DNA from 2 places in the Anoxybacillus sp. ST70 genome. Region 2 is predicted to be linked to the other one. Evidence: riboswitches for the same ligand, from Rfam matches in the RefSeq annotation. Region 2 holds a riboswitch; the other holds the start of a gene.

Region 1 (8,154 bases), on a different contig from region 2:
ATGGTCGACCGTTTTAATAACGGGAATCCGAAAAACGATTACGATGTCAATGTGCATGATCCGAAAGCATACCATGGCGGTGATTTACAAGGGATTATTGACAAGCTCGACTACATAAAGGAAATGGGCTTTACAGCCATTTGGCTGACGCCGATTTTTGCGAATGAAAAGGGCGGGTATCACGGCTATTGGATTGAAGACTTTTATAAAGTAGAAGAGCATTTTGGAACGCTTGATGACTTCAAACGGCTTGTGAAAGAAGCGCATAAACGCGATATGAAAGTTATTTTAGATTTCGTTGTCAATCATACGGGCTACAATCATCCGTGGTTAAATGATCCAGCGAAAAAAGATTGGTTTCATGAGAAAAAAGACATTTTTAATTGGGCGAACCAACAAGAAGTAGAAAACGGTTGGTTGTTTGGCCTCCCGGATTTAGCCCAAGAAAATCCGGAAGTGAAAGCGTATTTATTCGCTGTCGCGAAATGGTGGATAAAAGAAACAGACGTTGACGGATATCGTTTAGATACGGTGAAACATGTGCCAAAATCGTTTTGGGACGAGTTTTCAAAAGAAGTGAAGTCGGTGAAACAAGACTTTTTCCTTCTTGGAGAAGTATGGCATGACGACCCACGTTATGTCGCGGAATATGGGAAGCACGGCATCGATGCGCTAATTGATTTTCCGTTTTACAAAGAAGCGTCAACCATTTTTTCAAACGTCGATCAATCGCTTGAGCCGCTTTACAACGTATGGAAGCGAAACGTGGCGTTTTATGACCGACCGTATTTGCTCGGAACGTTTTTAGACAATCACGATACCGTTCGGTTTACGCGTTTAGCGTTGCAAAATCGCATCAATCCGGTGACGCGTTTAAAGCTCGGATTGACGTATTTGTTTGCAGCGCCGGGCATTCCAATCATGTACTATGGAACAGAAATTGCGCTTGACGGTGGGGAAGATCCAGATAACCGTCGTTTAATGAATTTCCGTACCGATAAAGAGTTGATTGATTATGTGACAAAGCTCGGAGAATTGCGCGAGACACTTCCGTCGCTTCGTCGCGGTGATTTTGAATTGCTTTATGAAAAAGATGGCATGGCTCTATTTAAGCGGACGTATGGAAAGGAAACGACGGTAATTGCGATCAATAATACGTCAAAAACGCAAAAAGTGACGCTCGACGATGAGCTAGAACAAGGAAAAGAATTGCGCGGGTTGCTGGCGGGAGATTTAGTGCGCAGCAAAGACGGCAAGTACGACATCATTTTAGATCGCGAAACGGCGGAAATTTACGTGCTTGCGCCAAAAACGGGATTAAACATTCCGTTTATTGCGGCGCTTCTTGCGGTATATACGGCATTTGGTCTGTTTTTATACTTCGCGCGCAAACGAAAAGCATAATGATGATGGGGGAGAGAGCATGCTAGAAGATACAAGTTTTGCGATTCGGCCGGTCGATCAGACGGATGAAGCGGAAAGATGGCAACCGATTGGACATGTGCAAAAAATTGAAGGAAAAAAGCAAATATTTGCATTTACGTGCGAGCGGGCATCGGGTAAAATACATTTTTATCGTGATGATATCGTTCGAGTGACGATCGATCCGTTCGCTCAAAAGTACGTCTCTGTCAGTCCTGCGGTCGTCGCAACGCCAGAAAAAGTGGACGTGCGCGTTCGTGAAGAAGAAAACGGTTGGACACTACAGACGAAACAGCTGACGGTCATCATCGAGCGAAGTCCGTTTCGTTTAGCGATATACGATCAGGAAGGGACGCTTCTTGTTCGCGACGTACAACCTGTATGTTTTGAAGCGAAAGGGCGCATGCGTTGTACACATGCGCTCGCTCCGACAGATGTCGTATACGGTTTAGGAGAGAAAACGGGTGTATTAAATAAGCGTGGCGAAGTATGGACGATGTGGAATACAGACGTGTATGCGCCACACAATTTAGAAACAGATCCGCTATATCAATCACATCCGTACATGATGGTGTTAAAAAACGGACATGCGCACGGCATCTTTTTTGACCATACGTATAAAACGACGTTTGATTTACGTCATGAATCGTTTTACACATTTACATCAGATGGGGGAGCGCTCGATTATTATGTGTTTGCTGGGCCGCATCCGAAAGATGTGTTAACGCAATATACGCACCTCATTGGTCGCATGCCGCTGCCGCCTAAATGGGTGCTTGGGTATCATCAATCGCGTTATAGTTATGAAACGGAACAAGAAGTGCGCGAATTAATTCATACGTTTCGCACGAAACAAATTCCGCTTGATGCGGTGTATTTAGATATTCATTATATGGATGAGTATCGTGTGTTTACATTTGATCAAAAACGATTTCCACATCCGCAATCGCTCGTTCAATATGCGAAAGAACAAGGGGTTCATATCGTTCCGATTGTAGATCCGGGCGTGAAAGTCGATGCGGAATACGAGACGTATCGCGATGGGGTGCAAAAAGATTATTTTTGTAAATATGCAGATGGAACGTTATACAAAGGAGACGTTTGGCCGGGGACGAGCGTGTTCCCAGACTTTTTAAAGAAAAAAGTGCGAAAGTGGTGGGGGGAACAACACGCGTTTTATACAAACATCGGCATAGAAGGGATTTGGAACGATATGAATGAGCCGTCCGTGTTTAATGAAACGAAAACGATCGACGAACACGTTGTTCATGACGGCTGGAAAACGCATCGTCAAGTGCATAACGTATATGGCATGATGATGACAGAGGCGACATATCACGGATTGAAAAAGCAATTGAAAGGAAAACGTCCGTTCGTATTGACGCGCGCAGGGTTTTCCGGCATTCATCGCTATGCAGCGGTATGGACGGGCGATAACCGCAGTTTTTGGGAACATGTTGAGCTTTCGTTGCCGATGTGTTTAAACTTAAGTGTGTCCGCTGTTGCATTTTGCGGGGCGGATGTCGGTGGCTTTGCGCATGATACGAATGGGGAGTTGCTCGTTCGTTGGACGCAAGTCGGCGCCTTTTTCCCATATTTTCGCAACCATTGTGCGATCGGTTTTGCGCGGCAAGAACCGTGGGCATTTGGGGAACGGTATGAACAAATGATTAAACGATATATTGAATTGCGTTATGAATGGCTTCCACATTTATATACGTTATGTTTTGAAGCGCATAAAACAGGTGTGCCGATGATGCGTCCGCTCATGATGGAATATCCGAACGATGAAGAAACGTGGAATATATCGGATCAGTTTATGGTCGGGGAACAAGTGATGGTCGCACCGATCGTTCGCCCATATACGAAACATCGCATCGTTTATTTTCCAGAAGGACGCTGGATCGATTATTGGACGAAAGAGCGATTTGAAGGTGGACGAAGATACATCGTTGAAGCCCCGCTTGATCGTTTGCCAATATACGTGAAGGAAGGGGCAATGATTGCTCACGCGAAAGTGAAGCCATCGACGTTCATTGAGGATGAACAGTTGACGTTATATGTGTATACAATGAAGGAAGGAACATCGATATATACGCTTTACGATGATGACGGTACGACGTTTGCGTATGAAAAAGGCGAATATGTACACATGCATATTCGTGCGACGTTTTTGGATGATACCGTTCATTTCGAAGTAGAAACAGAAGGGGCGTACGAACCAACTTGGCAGTTGCGTGTCGTGTTCGTTGGAGACGTACCGTTAACGGTTGTTGTAAACGGTGAACAACGAGCGGTAGAGGAAGCGGCAATTGTTTTGTAAGAGATGGGGGATTTTTTATGACAGTAACAATTAAAGATGTAGCGAAGCGAGCGAATGTCGCACCATCGACTGTTTCACGTGTCATCGCAGATAGCCCGCGCATTAGCGAGAAAACGAAGAAAAAAGTGCGCGAGGCGATGAAAGAGCTTGGCTATCATCCGAATTTTATCGCGCGCAGCTTAGCAAATAAGTCGACGCAAGTCATCGGCTTAATTATGCCAAGCTCAGCGGATAAGGCGTTTCAAAACCCGTTTTTCCCAGAAGTCATTCGCGGCATCAGTAAAGCGGTGCACGATCGTCAATATGCGCTGCAGTTATCGACGGGGGAAACGGAAGCGGAAATTTACGATGGCGTCGTGCATATGGTACAAGGAAAGCGCGTCGATGGAGTCATTTTGCTGTATTCGCGTGCGAACGATAAAATTATGGCGTATTTGCAAAAAGAAGACGTGCCGTTTGTCGTCATCGGGAAACCGCATAAAAAAGCGGAGGAAATTACACATGTCGATAACGATAACGTGCGCGCGGCGCGCGAGGCGACAGAATATTTAATTGAACTCGGTCATGAGCGCATCGCTTTTGTCGGCGGAAACGTCAATCTCATTGTGACGATGGATCGTTTGCGCGGATATGAAAAAGCGTTAAAATCGGCAGGGCTGACGTATCGAAAAGATTACATTGTACATGAAGAGTTTTTAAAAGAAGGCGGACAAGAGGCGATGAAAGAGCTGCTTTCACTCGCTGAGCCGCCAACTGCGCTCGTTGTCGCCGACGATTTAATGGCGCTCGGTGTCTTAAATACGCTTGCAGAAATGGGCTTAAGCGTGCCAACGGATTTATCGATCGTCAGCTTTAACAACGTCCTTTTATCGGAAATTTCCCGTCCGCCGTTAACGTCGGTAGACATTAACATTTTCCAACTTGGCTTTGAAGCGGCAAGAAATTTAATACAACAAATCGAAAATCCGAATGAGCCGATTAAACGAATTATCATTCCACATACGCTCGTGAAACGATTTTCGTGCGATTACTACAAAGCGCCTTCTGAATAAGAAGGTGCTTTTTTCGTAAACAGGATAGGCAAGAAGAAAAAAATGGTGTATCATATGATTAACATCATGTTCTTTGAAAACGCATATACGATGAGCAAGTACGGTGCATACAAACGTATGCTGAAAAGGGAAGAACGGTGCAAAGCCGTCGCGGTACCCGCCACTGTGATGGGGAGTTTCGTTGCAACGTGCCACTGATTTTTTGGGAAGGCGCAGCGAAATGATGAACCTAAGCCAGGAGACCTGCCTGCTTGCGATACGTCGGCTGCCTACGGGAATATAGGTAGACGTGCGGGAACGATGGACGTTATAGCGATGATGTATGCTTAGATGGCGTATGCTCTATTTTTTGAATCTTTCGTTTTTTCTGCACCTCTGCCTAGGGGTGCTTTTTTTATTTTTGATAAAAGGAGCGAAGATATATGGCGACGTGGAATTTGCAAGGAACGAAGCATCATGTGCTCATTTGCAACGGAGGGAGCTGCATGCGAAAGGGAGGAGAGGAGGTGACGCAAGCCATTCGTGATGAAATTGATCAACTTCAACTACATGCCGACGTGCATACGACGCGAACGAGGTGCAATGGTCGCTGTGAAGATGCGTGTGTTGTTATCGTGTATCCAGAAGGTGTTTGGTATCGTACGATCGATGAGCACGTTGCACGGGACATTGTCCGAAAACATATACGTGATGGCGACATGTTATGTGATTACGTGACGTACACATATGATGAAAATTTTAAGATGCCGAAATATAGTCAGGCGACAAGGGGGAAAGAAAAGTGAGAAAAAAAACATGGTGGATGACGATTTGTATTGCTGTGTACATTCTTTTCGCCCTTTCTCCATCTGCATATGCGATGCATATTATGGAAGGATTTTTACCTTGGCATTGGGCGCTCGTTTGGTGGTTACTCTTTTTGCCATTTTTCTTTGTTGGCATGCGCCATGTTTCACATTTGATGAAACAAAAGCCGGAGGTGAAACTACTTCTTGCGTTCGCGACGGCGTTTACATTCGTTCTCTCGGCATTAAAAATTCCATCGGTGACGGGAAGTAGCTCGCATCCGACTGGGACAGGACTTGGTGCGCTTTTATTTGGACCGTTTATTATGACGGTCATCGGTACAGCAGTGCTATTATTTCAAGCGCTTTTGCTGGCGCATGGAGGTTTGACGACGCTAGGGGCGAATGCTTTTTCTATGGCTGTTGTTGGTCCGCTCGTTGCGTACGGTTTGTTTGTTATATGTAAAAAGTGTGGAATATCCGTGCGTATATCCGTCTTTTTAGCAGCGATGATGGCTGATTTGGCAACATACGTTATGACGTCGTTTCAGCTCGCCCTAGCATTTCCAGATGTGACAAGCGGCGTATGGGGCGCATTTTTGAAATTCGCTTCCATTTTTGCACTGACACAAGTTCCGCTTGCGATTACGGAAGGACTTCTTACCGTTGTTGTATGGAACTTTTTGCATACGTACTCGAAGCGAGAGTTAGATGTGTTAGAGGAGAGAGGAGTGTTTTTTAAATGAGCAATCGTCTATTGTTGTTCATTGCCGCTCTGTTGATCGTGCTGCCGCTATTTATTGTGAAAAATACAGAGTTCGCTGGGGCTGATACGCTTGCAGAAGAAATGATTCAACAAATCGCTCCGCATTATGAACCGTGGTTTGATGTTTTATTTGAGCCGCCAGGCGGTGAGGTGGAAACGTTGCTATTTTCATTACAAGCAGCGCTTGGTGCTGGAGTCATTGGATATATTATCGGGCTATATAAAGGGCGAAAGCGAAATGGTTAGTTGGCTTGATGAATGGGCTTACCGAAACGAGCTTGCTAAACTAAATATCACTTTTAAACTGACGCTGACATTTGTCTGGCTCATATGGGCATTATGTGGAACGAATGTCGTTCGCTGTATCATCGTCGTTTGGTTGTTTAGTTGGCTTCTTTATCATGCGCGCTTGCCTTGGCGTGTTTGTGTTCGCTTTTTTGTCATCATCGTGCTTGTCGTGATCGGAAGTTGTGTTCCGCTTCTTTTTACGGTTGATCAGACGATTCATTTTGTCAGCGAAAATATGGCGGAAGCGGCGACGATTTGCTTGCGAGCATTGGCAAGTTCATTTGCCCTCTTTTTTCTCGCAATCACAACACCATTTTTTCGCATTGTCCATGGGTTAAGCAGGTGGCACGTCCCTAAAGCATTTATTGAGCTACTGTTATTGACGTATCGCTTCATTTTCGTGTTAGAAAAAGCAGCGATGCAATTGTTTATGACGGTGCGAATAAAAAATGGTGAACGAAGTTGGCGCCTCGCGTCGCTTGCGGTGGCACAACTGTTTCGCCAAGCGATGCGCGACTACGAAGCGACGATCATTGCACAAGCGGCGCGGAACGTATCGTTTATTTTTCCGATTTGTGGGGACGAACAATTGCCGCGCAAATATGTGATTGAAGCGTGTGTATGGTTTGTTGTTTTACTTATGATGGAGGTCTTATATGTTAACGTTTCATGATGTTCATTATACGTACCGAAACGGCGTATCCGCATTAAAAGGTGTATCGCTTACGATTGAGCGTGGGAAAAAATATGCGTTAATTGGGAAAAACGGTTGTGGAAAAACGACATGGCTCCTTCATGCAAACGGCATTTACCGTCCGACGAAAGGAGACGTATATTGGGAAGGCAAAAAGGTAGCAGATCGGCGTCAGCGATATGATTTGCGCCAGCATGTCGGCGTCGTTTTTCAAAACCCAGAACACCAATTTTTAGCTCCGACCATTGAAGAAGAATTAGCGATTAGTTTGCAATCAAATCGCGAGCGGATGAATGAAGTGATAGAGCAGTTTTCACTTCAACAATGGAGAGATATACCGATTCATCATTTAAGTCTTGGACAAAAAAAATGGTTATCGCTTGCGGTAGCCATAGCTCCGCACCCTCGCTTACTTATTGTCGATGAGCCGTCTGCTTATTTAGATTGTTCACAAAGCGAGCGCTTAGTGAGCAAATTAAATGAGTTGCACGAAGCAGGCACGACGCTTGTCGTCATTACACATGATCTCGATTTTGTTTGGCAGTGGGCGGACGAAGTATTTGTCATGCATGACGGACGCATCGTTTTGCACGGAACACCTGCCTTTGTATTTACACAAACGAATATATTTCGTGAACTTCATTTCCCATTACCGCTTCTTTTACGCATATGGGAGTATGAGAAGAAAACGTATACTGAACAACAATTCGCGCAATGGATTGAACGATGGAAAAAGGGGTGAAGATGTATGGCGGGAAAACTGTTTGTTGTTGGCTTTGGACCGGGAAGTGTTGATCATATGACAAAACGGGCGCGTGAAGCGA
Region 2 (8,154 bases):
GTGTCATTCGCGAAGTAGAAGAGGAGATGGCTGGAAACGGCCGCATTCTCGTTCGTCCGTCTGGTACGGAGCCGCTCGTTCGCGTGATGGCAGAAGCGCCAACAAACGAACTTTGCGATCAATACGTCGAGCGCATTGCGTCTGTTATTCGCGAACGCTTTGGCGCATAATGATATGCTCGGTAAACGATATGCATAAATGGAACCATTTATTCCATTTATGCATATTTTGTTTAAAGATAAGAAATAAAATTTGAGGTATATGTCTAGCTCCAAGCGCCATCGGCTCGAGTCGCTCCGCCCCACACTGCGGCGGCGACAGCCTCCTCGGTGGGGCTTGTGCGCTCTTCGCCGATAGGCGGGCGCTTTGCGCTTTTCTTATACAGGGGGAAGCGATACACATTGACGTTTGCCTCTTTGTTGTTGTAAACTATTGTTGTTTGACATCTTACATGAAAGGAGGATAGCGGAAAACAACTGTATAAAAGCGCCTGGACTAAGCTTTGGACGGGAAAAAAGCTTAGTTGACGAGGAGGAGGTTTATCGAGTGTTCGGCGGATGCCTCCCGGCTGATGCGATGACAGCCGCAAGTTCTTTCTTAAAACAAAGAGGCGACTCTTTGCACAAAGGAAAGAACGTTCATCGCCATTTCATCAATTATTTAAGGGGCAAGAGCCCCTTCTTGCCCCTATGATTAGGGAGGACTTGTTATGTGCGGAATCGTTGGTTATATTGGTGAACAACCATCAAAAGAAATTTTATTGTACGGATTAGAAAAGTTAGAATACCGTGGCTATGACTCTGCGGGGATTGCTTTACTAAACGAAACAGGAGTACATGTGTTTAAAGAAAAAGGACGAATTGCTGATTTGCGTGCGATTGTCGCAGAAGATGTAGACGCACCGCTTGGCATCGGTCATACACGTTGGGCAACACATGGCGTACCGAACCGCGTCAACGCCCATCCACACCAAAGTGCATCAGGCCGCTTTACGCTTGTGCACAATGGGGTAATTGAAAACTACGAGTTGTTAAAACGTGATTATTTAGCGCACGTGTCGTTTAAAAGTGATACCGATACAGAAGTCATTGTGCAGTTAATTGAAACGTTTGTAAACGACGGATTATCGGTAGAAGAAGCGTTTCGTAAGGCGCTTTCGTTATTGAAGGGTTCATATGCGATTGCTTTAATTGATGCAGAAAATGATGGTGTCATTTATGCGGCGAAAAACAAAAGCCCGCTTTTAGCTGGATTAGGCGAAGGATTTAATGTAGTCGCCAGCGACGCATTAGCGATGTTACAAGTGACAAATCAATATGTTGAGCTCATGGATAAAGAAATTGTCATTGTCACAAAAGAAAGTGTGACAATTAAAAAGTTAAATGGTGAAGTAGTAGAGCGTGCACCATATGTAGCGGAATTGGATGCAAGCGACATTGAAAAAGGAACATATCCTTACTACATGTTAAAAGAAATTGACGAACAGCCGCTCGTCATTCGCCGTTTAATTGAAAAATATCGCAACGAACAAGGCGAATTGGCGATTGACGAAGAAATCGTGCAAGCAGTGAATGAAGCGGATCGTTTATACATCGTCGCTTGCGGCACGAGCTATCATGCTGGTTTAGTCGGTAAACAATTGATTGAAAACTGGGCGAAAATCCCTGTTGAAGTGCATATCGCCAGCGAGTTTTCTTACAACATGCCGCTTTTATCGGAAAAACCGTTATTTATTTATATTTCACAAAGTGGAGAAACAGCGGACAGCCGCGCGGTACTTGTGCGCACGAAAGAGCTTGGCTATAAATCGTTAACGATTACGAACGTACCAGGTTCGACATTATCGCGCGAGGCAGACTATACGCTTCTTCTTCATGCAGGGCCGGAAATCGCGGTTGCATCAACGAAAGCATATACAGCACAAATTGCGGTGCTTGCCATGTTAGCTGCGGTAGCTGCTAAAGCGAAAGGAATGGCGCTAGATGTTGATGTGACGAAAGAGCTTGGCATTGTTGCAAATGCGATGGAAGCACTTTGCGATGCAAAACATGAAATGGAACAAATTGCGCGCGAGTATTTAGCGACAACACGCAACTGCTTCTTCATCGGTCGCGCCGTTGACTATTATGTTGTATTAGAAGGCGCATTAAAGCTAAAAGAAATTTCTTATATTCAAGCAGAAGGATTTGCAGGTGGAGAATTGAAGCACGGCACAATCGCCTTAATTGAAAACGGCACACCAGTGATTGCCCTAGCGACACAAGAACATGTCAACTTAAGCATTCGCGGGAACGTAAAAGAAGTTGTCGCTCGCGGCGCAAATCCGTGCATCATCTCGATGAAAGGATTAGACATGGAAGACGATCGTTTCGTCATCCCAGCCGTTCATCCGATGCTCACACCGCTTGTGTCTGTCGTGCCATTGCAATTAATTGCTTACTATGCAGCATTACACCGTGGCTGCGACGTCGACAAACCGCGCAACTTAGCGAAATCTGTAACGGTGGAGTAAAGCGTAGAATTGAGTAATAAAAAACACACGTCATAGATTACCTGTATGTAATCGGACGTGTGTTTTTTCATGTAAATATTTTATGCCTTATTGTTTCGTTTGTTTTGCTGATACAATTGTACGATTTGTTCCTCCTGTTCACGAATGATGACTTTCGGAACAGGGGTCGGTTTTTTATTTTGATCGATGGCGACCATTGTTAAAAAGCATGTGGTTGTTAAGTGATGTTCGCCTGTAAATAAATCTTCTGTTTCGACTTTGACGAATACTTTCATGGATGTGCGTCCGGTTGAGTAGACGAATGCTTCGAGTTTTAAAATATCGCCTACTTTCGCGGATGAAATGAAATCAACTTTGTCGATCGAAACGGTGACGACTGCTTTTCGCGCATGGCGCATGGCGGATATTGCCGCAATTTCATCAATATACGCTAAAACCGTACCGCCAAAAATCGTGCCGAGATGGTTCGTATCAGAAGGCAATACGAGCCGTGTTTGAATCGTTTTCGACTGCTCGACGCTCACTTCCATGCTTTCATCCCTCCATAAGCCAAGAGTTGCTGGCGATATTCGTGTGCGGCTTCCACCATCGCTTTGAGTGCATCGATAGCTTCTTTTTCTTTTCGCGTTTTTAATCCACAATCGGGATTGACCCAAAATTGTTCTGGACGAAGAACGCGAAGTGCCCGTTCGATTTGCTCACGTATTTCTTCTTTTGTCGGAATGCGCGGACTATGAATGTCATACACCCCTAAGCCAATTTCCTTTTGATACTCATATGTTTCAAATGATGAAACAAGTTCACCGTGGCTTCGCGACGATTCAATGGAGATGACATCCGCATCAAGCTCATCAATGATATGCATCATATGTTCAAACTGGGAATAGCACATATGTGTATGAATTTGCGTTTCCTCTTTCACCGATGAGGTAGCGAGACGAAACGCCATAACGGCATCTTCCCAATATGATGCATGTTTCTCTTTTTTGAGCGGTAATCCTTCCCGTAACGCTGGCTCATCGACTTGAATGATGCGTATGCCTTCCTTTTCTAACTGCAATACTTCCTCACGAATGGCGAGAGCGAGCTGCATCAGCACATGTTTTCGTGAAATATCGTCGCGAACGAACGACCAGTTTAAAATGGTCACAGGACCTGTCAGCATTCCTTTAACAGGTTTATTCGTCAGCGACTGAGCATACACGGTTTCTTCTACGGTCATCGGTTGTTGATAGGCAATATGGCTAAAAATAATGGGTGGACGAACACAACGTGATCCGTATGATTGTACCCAACCGTTTGTTGTGCATGCCATTCCTTGTAATTTTTCACCGAAAAATTCAACCATATCTGTGCGTTCAAATTCGCCGTGAACAAGTACATCAAGCTGTAGCTGTTCTTGAATCTTGATCCATTTTGCAATTTCTTTCTTTATAAACGACTTGTATTGGTTATCGTTCCATTCGCCTTTTTTCCACCTCATCCGAGCTTGGCGCACGTCGTTTGTTTGCGGGAAGCTGCCAATCGTCGTTGTCGGCAATAGTGGAAGCTGCAAATGTGCTTGTTGTGCTTTTTTTCTTTCGTTGTAAGGTGTTCGGCTTAACGGAACGGTGGTGATGTCGTTTGTTTGTTCTTGTTGTTGGCGGAACTTAGTGAAATAAGCGTTTGTTTGCTCATCGTATTTGATTAGGTCGTCGATTGTTGCGTTTCCTTTCATATATTCTGTAAGCATACGTATTTCATCTAATTTTTCATCGGCAAATGATAAAGCCCCAGCAAGCTCCGTTGGCAAGGCATGTTCATGTTTTGTCGTGACAGGGACGTGCAGTAAGCTACAAGACGGTTGAATGATGAGCTGTTCAGCAACGCCTGCTAAATGATGAAGGAGCGTTGCTTTTTGTGCAAGCGAGCTTTTCCATACATTGCGACCGTCTACAATCCCAGCAACTAATATTTTATCTTTTGGAAATCCGTGTATGTTTATATGTTTGACGTTTTCGCCATCGTCATGCACGAAATCAAGCCCAATGCCTGCGACAGGTAAAGCAACGATTTCACGATAATGCGATACGCTATCAAAATATGTTTGTAAAATAAGGTTTATATTTGGTACATCGTGATGAAAAACTTCATATACATCACGAAATGCATCGACTATATCGTCATCTATATGTTGAACGAGAATCGGTTCATCAATTTGTACTAATGACACGCCCGCTTCGCTTAGTTGTTTGAATAATTCCACATAAACTGGAACTAACTGGGCGAGATGTTTGCGCCACTCATTTCGTTCGTATTGTTTAGAAAGCAAAAGAAATGTAATCGGTCCAAGCAATACAGGTTTTGTTTCAATATGGAATGTTTCTTTTATTAGTTTGTATTCTTTTAATAGCTGATTTTCTACTAATTTCGGCTTCGTTTGCCCGATTTCAGGCACGATGTAATGGTAATTTGTATTAAACCATTTCGTCATTTCCAAAGCATGTTGTCCATTTGTGCCGCGTGCCATCGCAAAATATTGTTCGAGCGCATTGTCTATTTGTTGAAATCGTTCTGGAATATACCCGAACATAAATGCTGTATCTAACACGTGATCGTATAAAGAAAAATCCCCGATTGGAATGAGGTCGATTCCTTTCTCTACTTGTTTACGAATCGAATCAAGTCGAATGTGTTCCATCGTTTCTATGAATTGCTGTTCGTTGATTTGCCCATTCCAAAAAGATTCTAACGCTTTTTTCCATTCTCTTTTCTCACCAATGCGCGGATATCCTACATTTGAACTACGGATGAACAAGTTAAGCACCTCCAGTTATTTATATCCCAATCAAGCGAAAAAGCCCTCTTCCAAGCAGAAGGAGGGCATAGCTAGCTCGTATTGAGATACATGAAGTGCCTCAAGATCATATGTCCTCACTCCTCCCTATGACGCGTAGGTCGTAAGTGCATACAACAGGCAGGTCTCCTGACTTAGCTTCATCGCTGTTTATCTCCTTCCCATTTCGCATGAAACAGTGGATTGTGATAAACAACTCTGCATCACAGTGGCGCGACCGTGTTGGATTTTCACCAAACTTCCCTTTTAAGATTCACAGCATCTGTGAACCACCTGTTGCGTGAACTTATTATTTTATTGTATAAAATTCAGAATAAACGAACTTTTTGTTTTTTTCAACCGAAATATTTTTTCCCGTTGTTTTTAGAGATGTGGTATTATAAATGGGGATATTTTTCTTTTAAGTTAATATTGATATTTTATTGATAATTTTATGTTAAGAAGTATTGATTTTTTTGTTAAAGTTTTAAATGTATAAGATTAAATTATTTCAAACAAAACAAATTAGCTCATCACTACAATAGGTACTTGAAAAGCCGAGGATTTTCTTGTGCCGCCGTGTACGATATTTACTGATTTTCCCTTATAAGTACAAAGAAGGTTTGTCGTTTATTGAGACAATGTCCAGAGAAGCTGATGGAGGAAGAACGTCAAATCGTACGAGAATAGTGTAATGAAAGCGATGACTGAAAGTCTGTCTACCAATCGCTCCAACATTTTCGCTATGTGTCCAAAAGCCGAGACGAGCAGCAGGCGAAACGACGTTTGGAGGTTTGGATTCATGGGTATTCGTTTTGTCCTTGTTCGGTTGTGCGTGCCATCACAAAATCACGCGTCAAACGAACAGACGAAATCATATCGTGCATTTTATCGCCTTATTCGAATGGAAAATGGAGGGGATGAATAACACGATCAAGCTGATGAAACATCGAGGATATGGATACAGAAATATCCAACGTTTTGCATTGCGGGTTTGGTTAGAAACAGCTAACATACTTTAATGGCTTGTGCAAGTACATATTTTTGTGATGAACTAAATAATTAATAAAGGAGTATAAGTATGCGTACTATTCAATTTTTTGCAGTTCTAAGAGGACTTGCAATGGGATTATTTTCTCCTATATGGATTCTTTACTTGGTGGATCAAGGTTATGATTTACTACAAATCGGATTGCTAGGTACAATTTTCGAAATAGCAAAGTTAATTTTTGAAGTACCATCCGGAACATTTGCGGACCGATATGGTATCAAACTCTCAATTGCGGGTTCTTTTTTTCTCTCCGTTGTAACATGGGCTTTCTTTCCTTTCATTGATACATTAATTATTTGTATATTAGCTATGATTATATGGGCTTTATCAGATGCACTCATCTCTGGATCACTAGAAACTTGGATGAGTAGAGTTGTAGGAGAAGAGAGATTCGGGAAAGAAGTAATGAAAAATACTCAAATACTCATTGCATTTATTGTTGTTGGTAGTATTATTAGTGGTTACCTATACTCTTATAATATGTTCTTACCATTTATTATCGTAGTAGCACTTTATACAACCTTGTTTATATGGATGTCAATTTTTGTTGAAGTACCTATAGTTAAAATTGAACACGAACAGGAACATATTAAGGAGTCATTTTTAAATATCTTAAAACAAAGTTTAAAAATAGTTTTCCATAAACGAAAAGTATTGTTAATTGTATTATCTGGATTCTTTACCGCTTTAACTTACGATATGGTATCAAGATATTGGCAGCCCTTACTCCATGAGATGGGTTTTTCTGATACCGGACTAGGCTATATCTTTGCACTAGCAGGAATATTCGCTTTCATTCTCTTAGAAATAACAATGAAATTAGAGGAAAAAATAGAAACAAATCCATATATATCTTTAACAATTGTAGAATCAGTCAGCCTACTACTAGTAGGAGTATTAACAATAGGTTTCAAACCGTTAGGGGCAATCGCAACTTCAATATTGTTAGCAGTTGAAGATGTTAGACATCCAATCGTTATTAGTTATTTAAATAAATTTTTCCCGGATAATTACAAAAGTACTCTATTTTCTTTAAATTCAGGAGTTGGTGCCCTAGGAGAAATCTTATCTGGTGTTATCTTTGGAATTATTGCAGTAAAATTTGGACTAAAAACAACATTTTTGGTAGCTGCCATTTTTCTATTCCCAGCAATTGTTATTTATTGGGTAGTACCTGAAATCCATGATAAGACCACGTGTGTTGATTAACAATAATATCCATGACCATCATATATACATCCAAATTGACATTTTAATCTCTGGTTTACGCAGCACACCCGATGCGGCGTAACACCTCATCTGGGTGCTGTAAGACGTGTTGTTCAAACCGAGTAATCGACAGGGCAATATCGTTTTGATCTTTATGCAAGACGTTAGCGATGACTTCATCTTTCAGCCACTTCCACAACCGTTCAATCGGATTCAAATGTGGGGAATACGGTGGCAGAAAAATAAAATGAAACGCACCGCCTTCTTCGCTTTGAAGGAAAGTTTGCACCATGTTGGCATGATGAATACGCGCATTGTCCAACACAAGCACGATGAATCGGTCGGAATATTTCTCTTTTAACAGGCGTAAAAAGTCAAGGAACGTTTCGGCATTGGCGGATGATGCGCGATGAAACACGACATCGCCTTGTTGCACATCGACTGCGCCAAAAATGGATACGTGAGCGTGGTGACCGTAGCTTGGCACTTGTTTTTGATTCCCTACTTCTGCCCATGTCGTACGAAGCGCTTGATAGGCGCGAACATGCGTCTCATCGACATGAAGCA

Evidence for each region. Region 2 has a riboswitch for cobalamin ahead of metE (5-methyltetrahydropteroyltriglutamate--homocysteine S-methyltransferase). Riboswitches for the same ligand answer to the same signal wherever they lie in the genome.
Region 1: it holds a riboswitch for cobalamin, as region 2 does, so the genes downstream of both, K1I43_RS02930 ((2Fe-2S) ferredoxin domain-containing protein) here and metE (5-methyltetrahydropteroyltriglutamate--homocysteine S-methyltransferase) in region 2, are expected to answer to the same signal.

The regions. Positions count from the first base shown of each region.
Region 1 covers NZ_JAHZOF010000001.1:556,850-565,003, reverse strand. The annotation lists gene K1I43_RS02945 (alpha-amylase family glycosyl hydrolase) at 1-1,404, shown strand, start outside; gene K1I43_RS02940 (glycoside hydrolase family 31 protein) at 1,424-3,745, shown strand; gene K1I43_RS02935 (LacI family DNA-binding transcriptional regulator) at 3,763-4,797, shown strand; cobalamin riboswitch at 4,881-5,062, shown strand; gene K1I43_RS02930 ((2Fe-2S) ferredoxin domain-containing protein) at 5,220-5,582, shown strand; gene K1I43_RS02925 (energy-coupling factor ABC transporter permease) at 5,600-6,328, shown strand; gene K1I43_RS02920 (energy-coupling factor ABC transporter substrate-binding protein) at 6,325-6,594, shown strand; gene K1I43_RS02915 (CbiQ family ECF transporter T component) at 6,587-7,309, shown strand; gene K1I43_RS02910 (energy-coupling factor ABC transporter ATP-binding protein) at 7,293-8,072, shown strand; gene cobJ (precorrin-3B C(17)-methyltransferase) at 8,079-8,154, shown strand, end outside.
Region 2 covers NZ_JAHZOF010000011.1:46,860-55,013, reverse strand. The annotation lists gene glmM (phosphoglucosamine mutase) at 1-170, shown strand, start outside; gene glmS (glutamine--fructose-6-phosphate transaminase (isomerizing)) at 710-2,512, shown strand; gene K1I43_RS13305 (acyl-CoA thioesterase) at 2,593-3,042, opposite strand; gene metE (5-methyltetrahydropteroyltriglutamate--homocysteine S-methyltransferase) at 3,033-5,309, opposite strand; cobalamin riboswitch at 5,451-5,640, opposite strand; partial or broken gene K1I43_RS13295 (ISL3 family transposase) at 5,949-6,349, shown strand; gene K1I43_RS13290 (MFS transporter) at 6,409-7,587, shown strand; gene K1I43_RS13285 (IS630 family transposase) at 7,643-8,154, opposite strand, start outside.